2 regions of the Thalassotalea sp. PS06 genome follow, and region 2 is predicted to be linked to the other one. Evidence: predicted binding sites of a transcription regulator. Region 2 holds the regulator's gene; the other holds the start of a gene.
What was found. The regulator sigma-54, encoded in region 2, starts transcription at its own class of promoters, with help from an activator protein. The targets are predictions, from matches to a motif close to GTTGGCACGNNNNTNGNNT.
Positions count from the first base shown of each region.

Region 1: FNC98_RS12590 (PEP-CTERM sorting domain-containing protein) is a predicted target of sigma-54. The motif match lies at 1,896-1,914, and genes of this name have one in related genera.

Region 1 covers NZ_CP041638.1:2,846,580-2,857,844, forward strand. Annotated here, with positions in the region: gene FNC98_RS12585 (MFS transporter) at 1-968, shown strand, start outside; gene FNC98_RS12590 (PEP-CTERM sorting domain-containing protein) at 1,026-1,694, opposite strand; gene FNC98_RS12595 (DUF2061 domain-containing protein) at 2,118-2,360, shown strand; gene FNC98_RS12600 (DUF4250 family protein) at 2,362-2,499, shown strand; gene FNC98_RS12605 (DUF3574 domain-containing protein) at 2,496-2,927, opposite strand; gene FNC98_RS12610 (hypothetical protein) at 3,011-3,613, shown strand; gene arsB (ACR3 family arsenite efflux transporter) at 3,833-4,852, shown strand; gene FNC98_RS12620 (DUF6942 family protein) at 5,035-5,586, opposite strand; gene FNC98_RS12625 (carboxymuconolactone decarboxylase family protein) at 5,672-6,226, opposite strand; gene FNC98_RS12630 (SDR family NAD(P)-dependent oxidoreductase) at 6,245-7,051, opposite strand; gene FNC98_RS12635 (leucyl aminopeptidase family protein) at 7,382-8,737, opposite strand; gene FNC98_RS12640 (cyanophycinase) at 8,939-10,777, opposite strand; gene FNC98_RS12645 (TonB-dependent receptor domain-containing protein) at 11,195-11,265, shown strand, end outside.
Region 2 covers NZ_CP041638.1:546,175-557,439, forward strand. Annotated here, with positions in the region: gene FNC98_RS02355 (carbon-nitrogen hydrolase family protein) at 1-152, shown strand, start outside; gene tldD (metalloprotease TldD) at 289-1,728, shown strand; gene FNC98_RS02365 (hypothetical protein) at 1,911-2,240, shown strand; gene yjgA (ribosome biogenesis factor YjgA) at 2,242-2,766, opposite strand; gene pmbA (metalloprotease PmbA) at 2,892-4,235, shown strand; gene FNC98_RS02380 (hypothetical protein) at 4,239-4,502, opposite strand; gene mgtE (magnesium transporter) at 4,538-5,899, opposite strand; gene FNC98_RS02390 (HPr family phosphocarrier protein) at 6,046-6,321, opposite strand; gene rapZ (RNase adapter RapZ) at 6,318-7,166, opposite strand; gene ptsN (PTS IIA-like nitrogen regulatory protein PtsN) at 7,177-7,632, opposite strand; gene hpf (ribosome hibernation promoting factor) at 7,645-7,932, opposite strand; gene FNC98_RS02410 (RNA polymerase factor sigma-54) at 7,962-9,431, opposite strand; gene lptB (LPS export ABC transporter ATP-binding protein) at 9,484-10,212, opposite strand; gene lptA (lipopolysaccharide transport periplasmic protein LptA) at 10,214-10,831, opposite strand; gene lptC (LPS export ABC transporter periplasmic protein LptC) at 10,797-11,265, opposite strand, start outside.

The DNA.
Region 1 (11,265 bases), 1.5 Mb from region 2:
AAAGCTGGCTTAATGAACAAGCAGAGCATGAACAGCGTGGCAAAGTTTTTGCGTATTACATGATTACCGCTTATCTGGGAATGGTCATCGGCCAATATACCATTTCATTGTTTCCCGACCTTGGAAGTGAACCTTTGTTGCTGGTGATTATCTGTGTTGCTTTATGCATTATCCCTATTGCAACCACCAAACGAATTCACCCATCTCATCTAAAACCAACGCATTTAACTGTGCTTTCTTTTTGGTCGAAAACGCCTCAGGCATTAACCACGATTTTACTTTCAAGTATGATCATCGCCAGCTTTTACGGCTTATCTCCGGTATTAATGAAAGAATCAGGTTTTAACGCCCAACAAATTGCCTGGTTTATGAGTGCTACCGTATTTGCAGGCTTGTTAGCGCAATGGCCTATGGGGTATTTATCAGATAAATTTTCACGCAGTCGGCTGATCCGCATTAATGTATTTTGTCTGGCGCTAATATGCGGAGCGATGTTCATTCTGCCTTTTAATTTTCTCCATGGCATTATGCTAAGCACCTTATTCGGTCTGTTCGCATTCTCCCTTTATCCGCTAGCCTCTGCACTAGCAAACTCCAGAGTCGGTCAGGATGACAGAGTTGGTGTATCTTCCGCACTACTTGTTACTTTTGGTGTTGGTGCAGGGTTTGGTACTCCTATCATTGCCAGAACTATGGATATATTTGGATATTCGCTGCTTTACGCCATTATGGCGGGCGTAGCCACGTTACTGTTGGTATTGCTGATATCTATGAACACAAGAATTCGTAGCGAAAACCCGAAAAACAGTGAGTTTGTGGTAACCACATCCGATTTAAGTTCATCGCCGCTAGCAGCGACACTCGACCCTAGGATTGATGAAGACATAGCCCATGAGCAATTGTTGGATGATAAAGTAGAGAACAAGGTTAAAGAAGGTGTTAAGGCGGATAACGTACAAAATATGTAAGCAAAATAACAGCTAAGCAGAAGTTGGCTAAGCCAAACTTCTGCAACTGTAATTAGCTTATTTTCGGTACTTGATGAATCTCGCGCCAAGTAAACCAGATAACATTAACAATATAGTTCCGGGTTCTGGGATACCTTGCGGATCTTCTTCAATGAAAAAAGTAATAGACTCCACATAACCGGTAAAATCTGCGGTAGCTGACACGTCGAAGCTCTTCACTAATCCACCATCAGGCAACATGCCTTGTCCAGTGAGTGAAAAGTCTGAAGCATCAACGCTAAAGCCATTTACGGTTACCATACCGTCTGCTAATTCCTGGTGACCGTCACCAACAATCAAACCGTTAAAAGAAATACTGACTAAATTAATAAATTCAATTTCCCCTAAAGAAGGAAATTCAAAAGTCAGGCTTTCACCACCAGCCAAGTTGTCGCCATCAGCACCGTTATACAGACCTAAACCACCGTCTGCTGGATAATCTTGTACTACAATACCACCACCCGTTACCAACAGTTCTACAGTGAAAAACGCCTCTTCGCTAACATAAGTGAACATCAGACCATCACCTTCTCCGTCGATATCAGCCGATACCAAGTCGAAGATAAGCGTTAGCGATCCATCTTCATTTTCAATGAAGTCAGATTGCCCTTCAACGACGGCAGCGTTAGCCCCGCTAAAAGAAAATGCAAGCAAGCCTGCGGTTAAAAATTTAGAAAGAAGTTTCATAGGTTGCCCCTCGATTCATTAGAAGTTACTCGAAAGACATAAATGGAGAATTTTTATTAGTATTGTACGACCAATTACATCTAACACTATTTATTGCAGTTACATCTTCCCCAGTAATAACTGCATGGGGAGCCCTATCTTTTCGTACAAACTGTGCTACCTGGAAAATCTTTATTATCGAAAAGGATGGCACCACAACCGATGCATTTCCCGCGCCAAAATTTAAAGAAATGGGAATTATGCTGATAAACAGGAGGTTATCAGTACATTCGAAAGCGAGCTTAATTACCAATTTTTATTGGAGTAAAGATTCCCGACACAAACTTTTCATGTTCGGTTTATCTGAAGCTCAACATCTTAAAAATTCAATATTGTTTATCCCGCCGTTATACGACAATGAACTTTTGCACTGAGGTTAAATCCATGAAGAAAACCATGAGCTTCGCTATCACTCACTTTACCGTCGCTTTTGCGGTAACGTATTTACTAACTGGAGATTTACTATTAGGTAGTCTGGTGGCCACCATTGAGCCATTGGTAAATACCTGCGCATACCATATCCACGAAAAGGTCTGGTCGACTAAAACTATGAGCAAATCATCAAAGGACACATGTAATGAAGATTCATCAGAATTTGGACATCAATGTACTGTTCAGCCTGCTTAATATGAAAATGAGAAATGAGCAAACGGACTTAACCATGGCCTGCCAGCGTTTGCAGTTAGATGAAACAACCGTAACCGCAAGACTGCAACAGGCCGGTTGCTATTACGATAATGCCCGCAGGCAATTTAAATCGATTTAATCACCTTTAATAAAATGCCACTGTTGCAGGTTGAAAACGGTCACCATAACCGAGTGTTGATTAAACTGCTGACGGTAACTATCAGCGATATTTTTAACCGTCTCTAATTGAGATTTATTAATAATAATCAAAACGACTTTACTGACTTCAGCCTGTCCCTGATAGTAGCCCTTCGCATCAAATAAGGTAAAACCTTCAAAATGCCTGGCTAATTCATGTTTCTCAAACTCCAGCCAACGCTGCTGAGATATCGGTGTTCCGTCATGTTCGGCCATGCCAAAGTAAATCATCACCATTACCTGAGTCGTATTTGGCTGTTCCGTCGTCGTTGCTTGTGGTGCATGATTAACGCTACAACCTGCGGCCATAGCCATAAACCAAAGCGCTAGCACCCACCTAACCAGGCTAGTTTTCGTCGCTATTTCCATTAATTAATTCCTTAAACACAAACTTTTTTGCTTACTCGCTCGACTTTAAAAATAACGTAAATCAACAAACCAAGGAAAATATCATGTTGGTATCAAATAAAATTTTGCTGTCAGTGTTGGCGTCCGCGTCTATTAGCTTTAGTTTAGTCGCAGCAACGTCTGTTTCTGCAGAATCTAAGGTAACATCAGCAATTACTGGCAAAAACCATATTCAGGTTGTCAATCCAGGCAATGACGATAGTAACGAACAGACAATTTTTCATGTAAACGGCAAGACCTTTACCTGGAGAGATTTAACCGCAGAGCAGCAAAATCAGCTGACCTCAATTCAGAATAAGCTGAAGATATCGGAACAAAAACTCAAAAAAGACACCGAAGGGTTTGAAGAAATCGCTCAGCAACTTGAAGTAAAAGCTAAGGAAATCGAAAAAGAAGCGCGAAAAATCGAAACTGTCATGGTTGACGTTGAAATTAAACAGGCAGGTTTTAGTGAGCTGGAAACACTGCAGCAAAAACTTGAGAAAGTCACCAAACAATCAGAAGCGGTGATTCGTAAAAAAGAAAAAGAATTGCGGGCCATTGAAGCGCAACTACCTGAGATAGACAAGAACAATGTCCGTGAGCTCGAAACCCAGGTCAGGGCATATGAAACGGCACTAGTTACAATCGCTGATTCAATCAACTAGGTACTCATTCCTCCAAGTGAAAAATCCGGCTCCCACAATCCCTACATAAGTGAGGTTGTGGGGTCTTTACCCTGGAAACTTCTTTTATAATTTCCATTAGTTTGCTTCACAAGCTTACAGAACTTTTTCCACGTATGCCCGACACCAGTAGCTATCTCCCGACCTAAGCCTCTATAATCTATGCTAATTATTTGCCTAAACAATAGAGAATTATTAGCGATGGGCGTATTTGAGCGTTATTTATCACTTTGGGTTGGGATATGTATAGTCGCCGGTGTGGTTCTTGGAAATCTATTCCCTGGCATCTTTGAAACTCTAGCCTCTTTCGAATTCGCTAATGTCAATTTTGTCGTTGCCATTTTGATATGGGTAATGATTTACCCGATGATGGTGCAAATCGATTTTTCATCTATCAAAGATGTAGGCAAGAAACCTAAGGGCTTGATTCTGACTCTGGTCGTAAATTGGCTTATTAAACCTTTTACGATGGCCGCATTAGGCTGGCTATTTTTCCGGGTAATTTTCGCCGATTTAGTCGACCCGCAATCAGCCAACGAATACATTGCCGGGATGATACTGCTTGGCGTTGCGCCCTGCACGGCGATGGTTTTTGTCTGGAGCCAACTAACCAAAGGAGATGCCAATTACACTCTGGTACAAGTATCGGTTAACGATGTCATCATGGTGTTTGCATTTGCGCCGATAGCAGGGTTTCTGCTTGGTGTAAGCGATATCCAGGTACCATGGGAGACTCTGTTACTGAGCGTGGTGTTATACGTATTAATTCCCCTGGTTGCCGGCATCTGGACCCGGAAAAAACTCGAGGCGAAAAAAAATAAGCACGAGCTGGAACACTTTCTCGAAAAAATTAAACCCTGGTCGATGACGGGACTGCTAGGCACCGTGGTTCTGCTATTTGGCTTTCAGGCGGAAGTGATCACCGAAAAACCACAGATCATTGTGCTTATTGCGATTCCCCTATTAATCCAAACCTATGGCATTTTTTTTATCAGTTATGGCGCTGCCAAAGCGATGAAACTACCTCATAATATTGCTGCGCCCGCCTGCATGATAGGTACATCAAATTTCTTTGAATTAGCCGTTGCTGTTGCCATTTCTCTGTTTGGATTACATTCTGGCGCCGCATTAGCAACCGTGGTTGGTGTGCTGGTAGAAGTTCCCGTGATGCTGTCATTGGTGGCGATAGCGAATAGAACGAGGCATTTGTTTGACAACTAGGTTTAAAAACAGCCCCAGGGTGTTTTTTGCCTTAAGAGGGAAGCTTCGCTGTTGGAGTCAAAATATATTTTGAAGGTGGAGTCGAAGTAAACATCACTTCGATGGTGGAGTCGAGATGAAATACATCTCTATGTAGTATGGTTCTTGCCGTCTGCCGTCTGCCGTCTGCCGTCTGCCGTCTATTATTGCTTTAGATTGCTGATCAATTCACACAGATAAATAATCTTAATATTCGATAACTGCCGATAATCGAAATAGGGACAAACAATCAGGTTTTGGCGTTCACTAATCGCGAATTCTTCATTCAGCCATACCAGATTTGGTATCGCCAATGTTTTCGCGTAGGTTCGCCCCATAACAATACGTATGCTTGAGTCTGGGAATTGCTCAAAGTCCGGTTTTGAAAACACCGGCTTTGAAAATAATAACGACGTTTGGCTTTTTGCTTGTAGTAGTTGCTGATCTCGATAAGCCTGCCAACTTGAGTAATCGCTGGTGACGTTAGCAAAGCAGTTAACGGTGTTGTTGATTCCCGCCAGCGCATAAACTAGCTTGGCATAAACATTAAACACTTTACGCCAGCCATTACCACAAGCCAGGCCTATGGCGGCAATATCGCCATCATGCAGAGCCTGAGTATGATCTAACTCGGGTAATTCCTGGTAGTCAGGTTTATTGGCTATGTACACCTGAAATTGTGCGCCTGCTTGCCCTAATCCGTATTCTTTAAGCACGAGAACTCTGAAACTTAGATAAAATAAAACCGCCAGTTTACGGCAAACCGGCAGTAATTTCAGGAGAAATATGTAGCTTCAGGACTTAGCTTTTTGGATCCCAGGCAAACTGTTGAAATGGCTTATCAACCGGAGTGTCGGCAACATGGTTGGTGTAGTTACTCATCACTTTCATGGCGATACCAAGAATGATTTCGAGCAGCTGTTGCTGAGCATATCCGGCATCATAAAAACGCTTAACTTCATCGTCACTGATATGTCCCCGGTTTCTCACCAGAATCAATACCGTATCCTGCAAGGCCTGCAATTTATCATTCGGCATCGGCTGGCGATTGCGTAAGGCTTCGGTTAAGGCTGGATCAACTTTCATTGAGTGGGCAATACCCGTATGGGCAGGCACACAGTAATGGCATTCATGTTCAACATTGACGGTTTGCCAGACCACAGTAAGCTCTTGGGCATTGAAGGAGGTTTGCTCAAATAAGGTTCCCAGTTGCTGGTAGCCAGCTAAAAGGCTCGATGCTTCGGCCATCACCCCGTGCAGGTTAGGGATCATATGATAAGCCTTGTGCGAATTTTCTAATAAAGGCTTACTCTTATCCGGGGCAGATTCCAGGGTGTGAATGGTGAATTTACTCATTGTATTTCCTATTCGGGTCTAGACAAATCGTGACAGAATTTCATCCATAGTGGCGACCAAGGCGGCGTTTTTATCCGGGTTTTGTGCGTCGCTATGGGGTTTAGCAAATCGACCGCTGTCGTTATCAAAATATTTCCCGGAAGCATCACTAAACTCTGCAGATAAGGCCGCCCGAAAGAGAATATCAGCACCAATAGACAAATCGCCGCCAGCAACACCATAGGCTTCTTTCACCATTTTACTGCCTAAAAACGAGGCGGGATTAACGGCAATGATGGCAGGAGCCTGGTCCCCTAATGTATCGGCCAGGTGTTTCGAAAACATGGTAAGGGCGAGCTTGCTCTGGGCGTAAGCACCATTGTCATCCAAAGTGATATTGCCTTTTAATGCATCAAGATTTACCGATGCTTGTGCCGCAGATGACAAATTCACTACGCGCCCATGACTGTCCATTTTGCTAAGCAACATTTGAGTCAATGCATAGGGTGCCAGAGTATTGACGACGAACCTGACATCGAGGTTATCTGCGGTGAGGGTTTCCGTAGCTTTAAATATCCCGGCGTTATTGATAATCACATCCAGGTGGGAATGATGCTCCGCAACATTATCAGCAAATTCAGCGATATCGCGAAAACTCGATAAATCCGCGACATATACTTCAATGTCAGTGTCCGGGTACTTGCCCTTGAGCTCATTGACCACCTTTGCCAGTTTGGCTTCATTGCGCCCATGCAGCAATAAGTGGTGTCCTGCTGATGCCAGTTTTTCTGCCGTCAGCAATCCAATGCCATCCGTAGCCCCCGTTAACAAGATTATTTTACTCATCGCGTATCTCCGCGTGATGTGTTTTAGAAAAGACTAGCAGATAGGATTTTATCCTGGGTGGCGATCGCGAAAAAGACATCGCGATAAGCTGACAATCAATAATCTGAGCGGAATAAAAATTGCGCTGAAAATTTTATTCCAGGTGACAGCCAAAATTTAAAAAACAAATATTGTCAGGGTGACATGAGGCGACAATCGCGAAAAAGACATCGCGATAGGGTGACGACTAAGGCCCTTCGTTGACACCGTTGACACCGTGGAGAACTTCAGTTCTTCACTGTCACCATGCAGGACTCAATGGTCCTGCACTGACACCTATTAAAGCGCGGACTAGCTAAAACGCGCTTGTAAATAATCAAACACCGCCCGAATACCAAAAGCCTCACCACCTTTCGGACGACCCGGCAATGGACGAATGTTGTAAGCCATTACATCAAAATGACACCAATCAACGTCGGCCGGCAGGAATTTCTGCAAATACAAAGCGGCGGTAATCGCACCACCAAACGGTCCTGCTGCGCAGTTGCTGATATCAGCAATATCGCTATGTAACATGCTCATATACGGTTGATGCAAAGGCATTCTCCATACCGGATCCTGATTGTTCAAACCCGCTTCGGTAATACCTTGCGCGGTTGCATCTTTGGTTGCAAAAAAGCCCGGAAGCTCGGTACCCAATGCAACTCGCATCGCTCCGGTTAAGGTAGCAAAGTCGATAATCAGTTCAGGCTCATCATCAAGCGCTACATCCAGTGCATCACATAACACAAGGCGCCCCTCAGCATCGGTATTATCAATTTCCACAGTTAAGCCATTACGAGTCGTTATAACATCACCTGGACGGAAGGCATTACCGGCAATGGCATTTTCTACCGCTGGGATCAGAACCCGCAAATTGACGTTTAAGTTAAAGGCCATGATCATTCTTGCCAGACCAAGCACATGCGCAGCGCCGCCCATATCCTTTTTCATCAAGCGCATACCAGCAGCGGGTTTGACATCAAGACCGCCACTATCAAAACAAACGCCTTTTCCTACCAGGGTCAATTTCGGAGCATTTTTGTCACCCCAGCGAATGTCCAGTAATCTTGGCGCATGCTGACTGGCACGACCCACTGCGTGGATAGTCGGATAGTTTTCCGCAAGCAAATCATCACCAACAATTTCAGTAAACTCACCAGCAAATTCAGCAGCAAGTTGGGCACTGGTTTCCGACAAATGCTGCGGCATCATGTCCCCTGCTGGAGTATTGATAAGATCCCTGACTAAAGCCGTAGCAGTAGCGAGTTTTGTTGCCGTTGCAACAACGTTTTCGTCAGCCACTGCTAGTACAGGTAAGGATTTGCCAGAAGATTTATAGCGTTCAAAGCGATAAGCTCCGACAAGAAACGCAAAAGCGATAGCCACCTTATTATCTGGTTCAGCGTGCAATAGGTATTGCCCCGCCGGTAATTGCTTTGCTAAGTCGCCACAGGCGAAAAACTCACCGCAGTTTTCGGTGGCAAATACCACGCCTTGGATGCTGCCATCCGTCGCTGGAATAAGGCTTAACCCTTTGCCTTCGTATGCGGTCGCTGATAGCCACTGCGCCACATTTTCAGGCTGAGCCTGTAACCAGGTTGGATAATTTTTTTGGTTAATTATGTGTAATGGGATGCCCTGGTTTTCGGCATTGATTAATGACATATAGGATTCTCTTTAACGGGTGTGATTGTGCATCATCTTAGCAGTTCAGTTGCCCTCGGAAAAGCAATGGCGGCTAAAGTATCTGTTCCCAGAGTCATTTATTGTTAACAGTATTAGGCGGTTAACGGAAATTGCCTAAAGCACGGATTGAGATTCGAGCAAGACCTGAAGCAATCGCTGCAAATCTTGCTTCACTGTGCGTTAATATGCGGCGTTGTCACGCAAAAGCAAACGAGTATACGAACAATAATCTTTACTCAACGAATGATGATTATATTGTCCCGACAGGAATTGACTCCCCTTTGACGACGTTAACTGAAAGTCTCTGCTGTTATTTTCCCAAACCGCTTTAAGTAACAATTCATTGTTACCCGAGCGACAAAATCTATCTAATGTTTGCTGGAATTGATCTTGTTTGAAGATATTCCCCGCAGGTACCTTAAACGTGGCATCTGTTTGTACCGCTTCTACGTGGTTTTTCCAGTCAGCAAAGCGAACACTCAGCTGTTGTTGTTCTAAAGTAAACACATCATCACGGGTTAAGTAGTGAGTGTATACCTGTTCAGGGCCTAGTTGAGGGTTATGTTGAGCGCTTTGTTGAGGGCTTTGCTGAACGATAAACACGCCTCCCTGACCGACAATGCGAAATAGCGGTTTATCAATTTCTTGCCATCCAACCACTAACGCCGTCGCTTCATCAACACCGAATGCAAACCTGGCAGGTGTTTGTTTTAACAAATTCACCAAACGTCCCTCGCGGCCGCGTTCGGAAAAATGGGTGTCGGTTATCCCAAATGGAAAAAGGCCAATACCTCCTTGGCTGCGATAGGTTAAATCATCATTTAATAAGCCTTCACAGCTTTCGGTTTTCTGACAACCTGCATCAGGTAAAACATCCGCCTGAGCCGGGCGAAACATCGACACTTCACTGCGTCCGTTGGTAATCATAGGTATTTGATATGGCGCCTTGGCATTGCCGGCCATCACTGCGGTACCAGCGCTAGTGCCGCCAACCACGAGTCGATTGGCTTCTAATTGTCTGCGAATCGCTTTGAGCACTTGGTTGTCGCTGTTATCTTTTCGTTTAAAACTGGTAACCGTAAAAGATTGATCGCCGCCATTAAAGAAAATACCATCGGCATTATTGATTTTTTGCACCATTAAATCCGGATTTTCACAGGCTTGGCGTTGTTGTTTGGCTAAATCAGGATATACCTCAACGCGTTTAATGGCGCCATGGATATCGGCTCGGTAGCTTTCGATATCTCCACAGTTTTCTAATAAGTTGTCGCCCGCTTGCCAGGCTTTATTGACCGCCGCATCTATGGGTAACCATTCGACCTTGGCTCCCACTTGTGTAAACGCCTGAAGATAAAAGTCCACCGCTTCAAACGTATCTCTTGCAGACGCTGTGACCACCAAAATTTGTGGTTGCGGCAATGCATTTTGCTGTGCATTTACTTCTGCATTGCTTGCTTTTTTAGCAAGGCGTTTCTGCTCGGCATACCCCACAAAAGTTCGATAAATTTCTTTCGAAAATGGGCTTCTTGTCTGCTCAAGAAATACAGTTTCGCTAACTCGATTTCCCTCTTTAATCATTGGTACCTCGAGAGCATCAAGCATCATAAAATACTGCCGGTCTGGTAACTGACTAATAATATTTTTGTTATCTTTTTTCGTCAGTGCTCTGAGTAAATCTCTTCTTGTGAGCCATTTTCCTTTAGCCTGTACAGCCTTGTTTAACAATTTAAGCGTGGGTTTTCTCAATTGAGATAATTCATCGACTGGCCAGTGACTGGCAAATAATTGAATATTTTTTGGAGTAAGCTGATAAAAAGACGAGGTTTTAACGGGTTTACCTGCCGCCTTGATAGATGAATTAATTTCAGCCTGGTCAGCACAATGCTGAGGGGACATTGAAGCACAGGTTTTGATCCCACCACCAACCAGATACAAACGCTCATCAGATGCATGCGATTTTACTAACGATAGCATCATGATCGACAAAATAAGCGGCAATTTCACAAAATTTAAAAACATTACTTGAACCATCCAATTCGTTATTGATTACTGAAAAAGGTTGTAAAAATCCTCATTAACAGGTGTTGACAAAAATTTTCAGTCGAGGTACTTCTGTAAATAGTGAATTTAAAAACGTGCTTACCGCCATAAGCACCAAAATGATAAACAGGACAGAGCGCTAGCTCGATTCTATTTTTAATATGTACAAAAAAGCTTTCTCGCTTACAACATATTCTTATCAAAACTACTACCTTTCGGAGTGGTTTGACGAGTAACCCCTTACTCCCCAATCTATTTTGAGGGCGCAGCCCTGCGCGTGCAGCAACCGTTCCTCACCCCGTAATTTTTTAACAAAAACAATAAATCGCCCTACGTCTGCGTTTTGCCTCTGTGCATAGTTGCGCCGGTAGTCTGGGCATTACAAGGTGATCTACAATGACTAAGTTTAGTAAAACTCCCCTGGCGATCCTGATCGCGGGCATGACGTTTTCGTCTTATGGCCTGGC
Region 2 (11,265 bases):
TCGTTGATCCCTGGGGCGAGTGCACTGTGTTTGCAGGAGCAGGAGAGGGCTTCGCGTCACTGCAATTCGATGCTGATTTTCTGGAGACCGTCAGGCGCAATATCCCGGTTAACGAACATAATCGTTTTATCGTCGACCTTAAGTCGGATTGATAACTCAATATAAGCGGGCACCCTTAAGCTGATTTCCTGCACGGTGGTGCTAATTATCTGAGCGAAATGTTGCCAGACAGTGTAAAATAGCCTCTATATTCTTCAATCTCCGAAATTAAGTTTTAATTCGATAATTATGAACCTTGTTGAACAAGAACTATTAGATAGTAGCCAGTTGACTGCAGATGATCTGCAATCAACATTGAGTTTTATTTGTCAAAAGCAGATAGATTACGCCGATCTGTATTTTCAGTCTTCAAATCATGAGTCTTGGGTGCTGGAAGATGGCATTGTTAAAGAAGGTTCTTTTAATATCGAGCGTGGCGTTGGCGTGCGAGCCATTAGCGGTGAAAAAACCGGATTCGCTTATTCCGATGACATAAATCTTAACGCCCTGAACAGAGCCGCAGATGCGGCTCGAGGTATCACTCGAGAGAATCAAAGCTTTACGATAAATGCATTTTCTCAGCAGTCAGTGCATAGTTTTTATAGCGCCCATAACCCACTTGGTAGTCTCAATCAGCAGCAAAAAATTGCCTTGTTACATGATGTCGAAGCCTGTGCCCGACAAACGGATGGGCGGGTAAAACAGGTTATCGTCAGCCTTTCTGGTGTTTACGAGAAAGTTCTCGTTGCCGCCAGCGACGGCACCTATGCCACCGACATTCGCCCGTTGGTGCGCTTAAATTGTTCTGTGTTAGTGGAAGAGAATGGTAAACGTGAGCGCGGAAGTAGTGGTGGCGGTGGTCGATTTGGCTACGATTATTTCTTTGAAGCACAAAATAATGAGCCTCGATTCCATTTCTATGCCAAAGAAGCGGTTCGTCAGGCACTAGTGAATCTCAGCGCTGTTGACGCACCAGCAGGTACATTACCTGTGGTGCTTGGTGCTGGTTGGCCGGGCGTATTACTGCATGAAGCGGTAGGGCACGGTCTTGAAGGAGATTTCAATCGTAAAGGCTCATCGGCATTTTCCGGAAAAGTTGGTGAAAAAGTTGCATCTGAATTATGCACAGTGGTCGACGACGGGACGATGAGCAATCGCCGCGGATCGTTATCGATTGATGATGAAGGAACGCCGGGACAATATAATGTATTAATTCAAGACGGTATTCTTAAAGGCTATATGCAGGATAAGCAAAATGCCCGGTTAATGGGCGTATCGCCAACCGGTAATGGCCGACGTGAATCTTATGCGCATTTGCCCATGCCTCGTATGACCAATACCTATATGCTGAACGGTCCACATAGCAAAGATGATATCATTGCTTCCGTTGAAAAAGGTATTTATGCCCCAAATTTTGCCGGTGGTCAGGTAGACATCACCAGTGGCAAATTCGTGTTTACCACCGCCGAAGCCTATTTAATTGAGAATGGTAAAATCACTTCACCAGTAAAAGGCGCAACATTAATTGGCTCGGGTCCTGAAGCCATGCAGAAAGTAAGTATGGTCGCCGATGACTTAGCCTTGGATCATGGTGTTGGCGTATGTGGTAAAGATGGTCAAAGTGTACCGGTAGGGGTTGGTCAGCCGACCTTAAAGGTCGACGAGTTGACCGTAGGTGGCACCAGTTAACAGTGTTTGCTTTTTAAACTAATTTCCGAGCACTGGCGCCTCTATAGAATTAGCCAGCTAACAGCGATTTTACTTTCCCGCCGAGGGAGCAAGTTAGCGTTGTCATTTTTCCTTAAACACGTTAAGGTTGAATATTGAGCAAATGGAAGTAGTCTCAAGGTTTTGCAAACAGGGAAGTAGGCATGAACAAATTTCTGCTTGGCCTGCTGGTAGTATCGGCTTTAGCATTATATAAATTAGACATCATATTCGCATCGTCAGAACCCGAATTTCAGCGATCTTCGGATTCTGTGCTTGGTGATGCCATGGCAGGCGTGGAACGCTTGTGTCTTAGCGTTGCCGGTGGGCATTCAGACAGTGTTGATTATTACAACTGTCTCGATACTGCTTATGCTTTTGAAGATATCTGTAAACAACGTATCCTGTCGCAAATTCCTGAAAAACTAACATCACCGCATGCAGTAAGCGAGAATCAGACTCGTATGCAAAGCTGTGTCATACCTGGCAGTTAATTTAAATCGAAACATTCTCCGACAGATATTTGTACAACTCCTTAAAGCTTTTGCCGGGCTTTCCTGTTTTTACCTCTTTCGCCGCCTGCCTTGTCAGTTGTCGCAAGCGTTGGCGTTCGAAGCCTTGGTTTTCTGCCAACAATTCTTCGATGATATCATTGCCACCGTTAATTAAATCCTCACGGATTTTTTCCAGTTTGGAAACTTTAATAAGTTCCTGGGCATGTTTGTTGGTGATTTTATCGTAAGCCGTTTTGACTTCTTCGAAATTGTCGCTGTATAACTGTTTAGCGATAAACTGAATGTTACGATGAAAGGCATCATGTTTGTTGCGGATTTTATCGGCGATTACCAGAGCTTCGCGAACTTCTTCATTTAGCGGCAACAAATCGCGTTGCTTATTGTTTAACTTAGTTATCTTTACCGAAAATTCCTGCAATTCTTTCATGTCTCGCTTTAATTCAGATTTGCTGACGTAGATGATTTCCTCATCTTGTTGGTCGTCGATATCGTGTTTTTTGCTCATTGATGACTGCTTATAAATAAGTAATGGCAAAATTATACATCATTACCCTGACTTTATTCATCATCAAGGTGATGTCTATGTTAAGCTTGCATCAAAGAATGTGGATTATTTAATTGGATTAAATCATGTCGGAGTCACAAACCCTGACCGAACAAATGCAACTGGTGAAACAACGCCTCGCGGATGTCCTAGATAAAGCCAAAAAATTAGGCGCGGATGCTGCAGAAGCTTCAATGAGTAAGCAACAGGGATTGAGTGTAGCGACCCGGTTTGGTGAAGTAGAAACGGTCGAGTTTACCAATGATGGGGCGTTAGGTATTACCGTGTATCAACAAGGCCGAAAGGGTTCTGCGTCAACGGCAGATTTATCTGATTCGGCTCTTGAACAGGCGGTTCAGGCGGCAATCGAAATTGCTAAATATACATCGGTAGATCCTTGTTCAGGGTTGGCTGATGCCGAGCTTCTGGAATATCAGCCAGCAGATTTAGACCTATACCATCCCCATGCCTTTACATCTGAACAAGCGATTGATATCGCCAAAGAAACCGAAATGACGGCGTTACAATTGGATACAAGGCTGACCAACTCTGACGGCGCTAACTTTGCTAGCTATGAGGGCTTCAAGGTTTATGGTAATACCCATGGACAATTAGTTAGTTATCCGAGCAGCCGCCATTCACTGAGCTGTATGCTGATTGCCAGTGAAGGTGACGAAATGCAGCGAGATTACGCCTACAGTGTAAGTCGTGATTATCAACAATTATGGTCGCCAAAGCGGGTTGGAGAGTTGGCAGCAAAGGAAACACTTAATCGCCTCGGTACCCGAAAGATTGCTACCCAAAAAGTGCCAGTATTATTCCGTGCAGATATAGCCAATGGGTTATTTGGACATTTAATCGCGGCAATCAGTGGCGGCAATTTATATCGTAAATCGTCATTTTTACTGGACGCGCTGGGCGAGGAAGTATTCCCATCGCACCTGAATGTCGTCGAGCGCCCACATATCCTCAAAGGATTGGCGAGTAGCAGCTTTGATTCTGAAGGGGTAAAAACCGCTGATATGGAAATCATCAACGATGGGGTATTACAAAACTTTCTGTTAACCAGTTATTCAGCACGTAAACTACAACGCCAGACCAATGGTCACGCTGGTGGCATCCATAACTGGCAAATATCGGCCAATGGTGGTGATTTTGATGCCATGTTAAAACAATTGGGAACTGGGTTATTGGTTACCGAGCTGATGGGACAAGGGGTGAATATCGTTAATGGTGATTATTCACGAGGTGCTGCTGGATTTTGGGTAGAAAATGGTGGAATTGCCTACCCGGTCGCGGAAGTCACGATCGCCGGAAACCTCAAAGATATGTTCAAAGGCTTGGTGTCAACTGGTAGCGATTTTGATGAGCGAGGCTCAATCAGAACCGGTTCGGTATTAATTGAACAGATGCAGGTATCCGGTCAATAGCGTTTATAGTAATTCAGAAATTACAATAATAAGCCCGGTAAGCAAAAGCAAAGCTAAACCCGAAAAGGTTAGTTTTGCCGGATATCGGGCATCGCGCCAGTGTAATGCGCAATAAACAATGGCTGGAATAATTAAAAAATTCAGCCAGCCAAACACATAGTGCTTTTTACCAAGGGCGTCAATTGCACTGAACAGACCGCCAACGATTAATAACATTAATCCTACTGCGCCCAGGCACAGAATCGTTACTGATAACCACAAAGCCACGTTAACTACTTTCCTTCATTGGCAATAATTGTTTGTTACTGGCCGAGCAACAAGGTTGCTGTGCCAAGAAATGCAAAGATACCGACCACATCAGTGACGGTGGTGAGAATCACACTTCCAGCTAATGCTGGATCGATATTCATTCGTTTTAATAGAATAGGTACACTTACGCCCGCTACCCCGGCAGCCGTCAGGTTCATTAGCATAGCAAAGGCAATGATCCCGCCGAGCATTAAATCCTGTTTCCAAATAGCGACAATGCCGGCTACCAGAATCGCCCAGATTAGACCGTTAAGAAAACCAATCGCCAGCTCTTTGGTAAATATACTGCGGGCGTTGCTGTCACTGATATGGCCGAGTGCCATACCACGAATCACCAGGGTTAACGTCTGTCCACCGGCGACACCGCCCATGCTAGGTACAAGGGTGTTAAGTACTGCGAGAATCGCCATTTGTGCCAATATCCCCTCGAACATTGAAGACACGGCGACAGCCATTAAGGCCGTAACCAGATTGACGCCAAGCCATACAGAACGCTGCCTGGTACTCTTGAAAACCGGTGCAAAGGTATCTGCCTCATCGTCTAGACCGGCCATGCTCAACATCGAGTGTTCGGCGTCCTCACGAATAATATCAATGACATCATCAATGGTGATACGGCCAAGCAAATGACCTTCTTCGTCTAGAACAGGGGCTGAAAACCAATCGTACCGTTCAAACAATGTCGCCACTTCGGTATCGGACATGTTTACCTGCACCGGAACCGTATTGTAGTCGGTGATATCGGCAATGGTTTGCTCCGGGCGAGCTGTCACCAAGTCGGCTAAGGAAACCGAGCCGATAAACTTATCGTTTCTTGATACCACGTAAAAGGAATCTGTCGCTTCTGGTAATTCACCTTTTAAGCGCAGATAACGAAGAATTACGTCAATGGTGACATCCGGGCGCAGGGTAATGGTATCGGTATTCATGATACCGCCGGCGGTATCCTCATCGTAGGATAATGCCTGCTCAACCCGGGCTCGATCCTGGGAATCCATTGAGCGCAAAACTTCCTGATAAACCGCATCGGGTAAGGTGCGTAAAACCTCGGCTAAGTCATCGATGTCCATGCCTTCGGCAACGGCGGCGACCTTTTCCGGGTCCATGCTTTTGAGAATGCCTTTACGAACTTCTTCAGAAAGTTCTTCGAGGATTTCACCGTGTAAATCAGGATCGACTAATTGCCAAAGCAGGTTACGGGATTTTGATGTCGAGGATTCCAGTAACAGAGCAATATCGTAAGGAGGCATAGTCTGAAACATTTTTCGGACGTAAACGAACATACCACTTTGTAGAGCGGTATTGATTTCCAAAAAACGTTGTTGACTAATTTCTTGCTCTGAAGTTTCTGGCATGAATCACCCTGAGCTGCGGTCTAACTTGTTGCTTTTCTGCGCAAAAGCGATCGATTAAAAATCTTAATGATTTTATTTAGTTGGTTAGGGCAAGTGTATCTTATGTTAACGAGATGTTCAGCTATTTTATGGTCGGAGCGGAATTTTTATTCCGGTTCGTCAAAACGATCGCTAAATAGCTGACAAACAGCCTGTAATGCTGCCTCTGCATCGTCACCTTCCGCAGTTACTAATACTTCTTTACCCTGGCTGCCGGTTAGCAGCATTAACGCCATTATCGAGTCGGCCTGAGCGTGTTTATCACCGAGTTGTAAGGTAATCGCAGCGCTAAACTTTTGGGTGAGTTTAGCTAGCTTCGTTGCTGCCCTTGCATGTAAACCCAGCTTGTTAACTATGGTGACTTTCTGCTGATATTTACTCATTTTTCATTGAGATCCCGGTGCCGTATTTGCACATCATTTTCCTGCTTATCAAAATGCTTGGCGAGGGTTTCGGCAATATAAACACTGCGATGCTGTCCACCGGTACAACCGATGGCAATAGTGAGGTAACTGCGGTTGTTACGCTCCAGATGCGGTAACCAGGTCATCAGGAAACTATTGATTTGCCATATGAACTTGGTGACGATCGGTTGACTGGCAAAGAAATCTTTTACTTCCTGATCTGCGCCGGTTTTATGCTTGAGGTCTTGTTCCCAAAATGGGTTAGGCAGGAATCGCCCATCGAAGACAAAATCGGCATCATTAGGTACACCGTTTTTAAAACCAAAGGATTCAAAGACAATAACCATATTTCCGGTCTTTGAACCAAGCACCCGCTCGCGAACAATATCTGCAAGTTGATGGGGGGTAAGCATTGAGGTATCAATATACAGATCGGTGCGTTCGGCGACAGGTTCGAGAAGGGTTTTCTCCATTTCAATCGCCTGATCAAGAGCCATATCTTTCTTGATCAATGGATGTAGGCGGCGGGTTTCGCTATAGCGGCGAATCAATTCATCATCATCGGCGTCGAGATAAAGGACGTTGAGTTCAACGGTATTTGGCAGGTAATTGATAATTTCCCGGGCGTCTTCTGGGTTACTTGGTAAGTTACGCACATCGAGAGACACCGCTACTTTATCGTAATCGTTGATTACCGTATGGGTTAATGCCGGTAACAGGTTTACCGGTATATTATCGACACAGTAATAACCAAGATCTTCAAGTACTCGCAATGCAACGGACTTACCTGAACCTGAACGGCCACTGACGATTAGCAATTTCATTGAAGCTTCCTTAGTCTTCCTGACCCGTGGCTATCTTAAATAATTGCTCGGAGCTTTTACACCGACGCAAGCGCTTAGCATTGCTTTTATCCCCAAGAAAAGCAGCAATGGCTGCCAGGGTTTGCAAATGTTGCTGGCAATGGTCTTCGGGAACGAAAAGCGCAAAGAAAATATCTACAGGTTGGTCGTCAATTGCATCAAACGAAACCGGTTTTTCGGTCGTCACTAAAACGGCAATGATTTGCTGATGCTGCTGTAAGCGCCCATGGGGAATTGCGATACCTTTACCAATACCTGTACTGGACAGCTTTTCCCGGGCAACCAAGGCGTTTAATAATTCTTTTTCCGTGGCATTTTTAAACGCATTTGCCGCGATTCGACTAATTTGTTGTAGCACACCCTTTTTACTGGTTCCCGGTACTGCACACACAGTACAGTCCGGGGATAATAATTGTTCTAATTTCATTGGGTTATATAGTTAATGTTTCGATATTTTTTCTTTGTGTTTAATCACTTGCCGATCGAGTTTGTCGATTAAGCTATCTATCGCGGCATACATATCCTGATGTTCTGAGGAAGCGTGGATTTCGCCACCATTTACATTGACGGTGGCTTCGGCAATTTGCTGGAGTTTTTCGACGGTCAGTACCACATAGACATTATTTATGTGGTCAAAATGTCGCTCTAGCTTTTCAAATTTACTATCCACAAATCCTTTTAAAGAGTCCGTAATCTCAACATGGTGACCTGACAAATTAATTTGCATTTTTCGGCTCCTCAGAACGGTTTTGGCTGTTAAAGTAAGCTCTTCCTCTGATTTGAGGGCGGGATTGCCAAGGATTCCCGATATTTAGCAATAGTTCGACGGGCGACATTAATGCCTTGATCGGCAAGAAGGTCGGCAATTTTACTATCGCTTAGTGGCTTACTTGGTATTTCTGCATCCACCATTTTTTTAATCAGTGCCCTGATCGCAGTGGATGAACATTCGCCGCCATTTTCAGTACTGACATGGCTGGAGAAGAAATATTTTAATTCGAAAATGCCCCGTGGGGTGTGCATGTATTTTTGAGTGGTAACCCGGGAAATGGTTGATTCGTGCATATCAACGGCTTCGGCGATGTCATTCAGGACCATAGGGCGCATGGCCTCTGGACCATATTCAAAAAATGCCTGTTGTTGCTGAACGATACAATTGGAGACTTTCAGCAAGGTATCATTACGTGATTCCAGGCTTTTGATGAACCATTTCGCTTCTTGTAAATGAGAACGAATAAATTGACTATCACTGGAAGATGTTGAGCGGGCAAGGGCTGCATATTGGTTATTGATTGCCAGTTTTGGCGCACTGTCAGCGTTTAGCTCTACCACCCAGCGGCCACCTTTTTTAAACACGCTAACATCTGGGATAACATATTGGTCGTCACTTTCATTAATGACATCACCCGGCCGCGGGTTTAAAGAATGGATTAGACGCATGGTCTCTTTGAGTTGTGGCTCTTTGAGCTTGGTTTTGCGCATGATTTGTCGAAAATCGCGTATCGCCAATAAATCGATATACTTATCGATTAGCATTTTCGCTTCTTCCAGATAAGGGGTATCTTTGGCAAATTGATTCAACTGGATAATCAGGCACTCTGCAATTGAGCGAGCCCCAACACCGATAGGATCAAACATATTGATACGTTTAAGTACCGCCTCAACTTCATCAAGCTCGACCTCATCATTGCCCAGGCTTTCTAATACATCTTCACTGCTGATGGTCAAATAACCTTTATCGTCAATGGCATCAATGATGGCAATGGCGATGGATTTATCGGTTTCAGAAAATGGGGTTAGTTCCATTTGCCACAGCAGGTGGTCTTGAATTGAATCTTTGGTCTCACCCTGAAAAACGTAACTGTCATCTGCAGGCTGGGAACTTGCGGACGAAACCGAGGCACTATAAGAATCTTCCCATTGTGAATCGGTAGGTAATTCTTCAGGGATATTGTCGGTTTTCAGGGCATCACTGGTAGAGATTTCGTCGCCTTCGCCATTGACGTTACTGCTTGCTTCAAGCGAGTCAAGATTATTTGTTTCAGAATTGTCACTGTCAGCATTCAGGCTTGATTCGTCGACTTCCAGCAACGGGTTGCTATCCAGGGCTTCCTGGATTTCCTGTTGCAGGTCAAGCGTCGATAGTTGCAGCAACTTGATCGCTTGCTGCAACTGCGGCGTCATGGTTAAGTGTTGCCCCATTCGGAGCTGGAGACTGGGTCTCATCTGAGTCTACTTACTTCTTCCAATAATCAAAATTTATGTCTTCCGTATTTAACTATAGCGTGAATTTCTCACCTAGATAGACATCGCGTACTTGCTGGTTACTCAATACTTGTTCGGCGTTTCCTTCGGCGATCAATTCGCCGCGACTAACAATATAAGCATGTTCGCAAACATCGAGAGTTTCACGGACGTTATGGTCAGTAATGAGTACACCAATACCGCGTTGCTTTAAGTGCAGAATAATTTTCTTGATATCGCTAACGGAGATAGGGTCGACACCCGCAAAGGGTTCGTCCAGGAGAATAAAGTGCGGGTCAGCCGCTAAAGCTCGCGCAATTTCTACGCGTCTACGTTCCCCGCCAGACAAACTTTGCCCTGTATTATCAATAATATGACCTATATTAAACTCTTCAACCAGGCTTTCCAGTTTTTCTTCACGACCATCATTATCTAAATCTTTTCGAGTCTGTAATATTGCCATGATGTTGTCGCGCACCGAGAGTTTGCGAAAAATTGATGCTTCCTGGGGCAGGTAACCTATACCTTGCCGCGCTCTTTCATGCATCGGCAAAAGTGTCAGGTCTTCCTCATCGAGAGTAACGGAACCGGAATCACTGGGAACCAGACCTACAATCATATAGAACGACGTTGTTTTTCCGGCACCATTTGGACCAAGCAATCCAACCACCTGGCCGGCACTCACCGCGAGGCTCACATCTTTAACCACCTGACGATTTTTATAGGATTTTGCCAGGTGACGGGCTTCTAAACGATTTGCCACGCTATTGCTCCTCACCTGACTCAGTGTTCTGCTGTTGTTCTTCGTTCTGCTCTGGCTGTTGCTGTTCATCTTCAGGTTGTTGTTCGCTACCTGACTTTTGCGGCTCGTCCTTTTTCTCTGGTTGCAAAATGGTGGTCACCGTATCATCAAGACTTTCTGCTGTGAGTTGTTCTGTCACCATGTTGTAGGTAATGATGTCACCTTGAACCATGCTGCCTTCCTGGCTCACTTTAGCATTACCTTTGATAACCAGGGTATTGGTGCTGGGTGTATAGGTAATTTCCTCCGCTTCGATTTCGATCAGTTTGCCGTCATCCAGACGCTGACTAAAGCGGGTTGGTTCACCCTTGGCCTGATAACTTTTATTCTGCGTTTTCGGGTCGTTGACAACCTGAACAACGTCAGCGGTAATGGTAAGGCTACCCTGGGTTATTTTTACATCATCGAGGTACCTAGCGATTTTATTCTTCAAATCGCTGGCCTGACGTTTGGCCTGAATTACCACTTCCTGTTCAAAGTCGGATTGCGCACCGTGTGCTGAAGGCATCAGCACAACAAGGGATAATAACAGGGACCAAAGTGGTTTATTGATTCTTGTAGATGGTTTGTACATGTTCATTTATTGTCATCTTTGTCGTGTCGATATCGACGAACAGTCCGGACCCATACATAGTAAAATCACGACCTTTGATCATGATGGTCTGATCCGAGCTAATAGTATTGTTAATTAAATCTAACTGTAACGCTTTTGAGTGGATTTCTGAAATAAAGTTGTCACCCTGGTCGGCAACCGCTCTGACCCGGCGTTGAAGCAGCAATTCCTGATTGGAGATTAACTTACCTTCAATTGCAGAAATATTCCAAGGTGTCGTGCCATCATTTGGATATAAGGTATAAGAAGGATGCTTAAACAAAGTCTCTTCGCTGTTGGCGTAATGACTCATTTGCTCCGCATAAATGGTATGACTCAGGTTACCATCACTATCAAACTTACTGGTCTGTAAATCATTAGCGATAAAATCGGGCTTTTCTTCATCAGTTGCCAATAGAGCA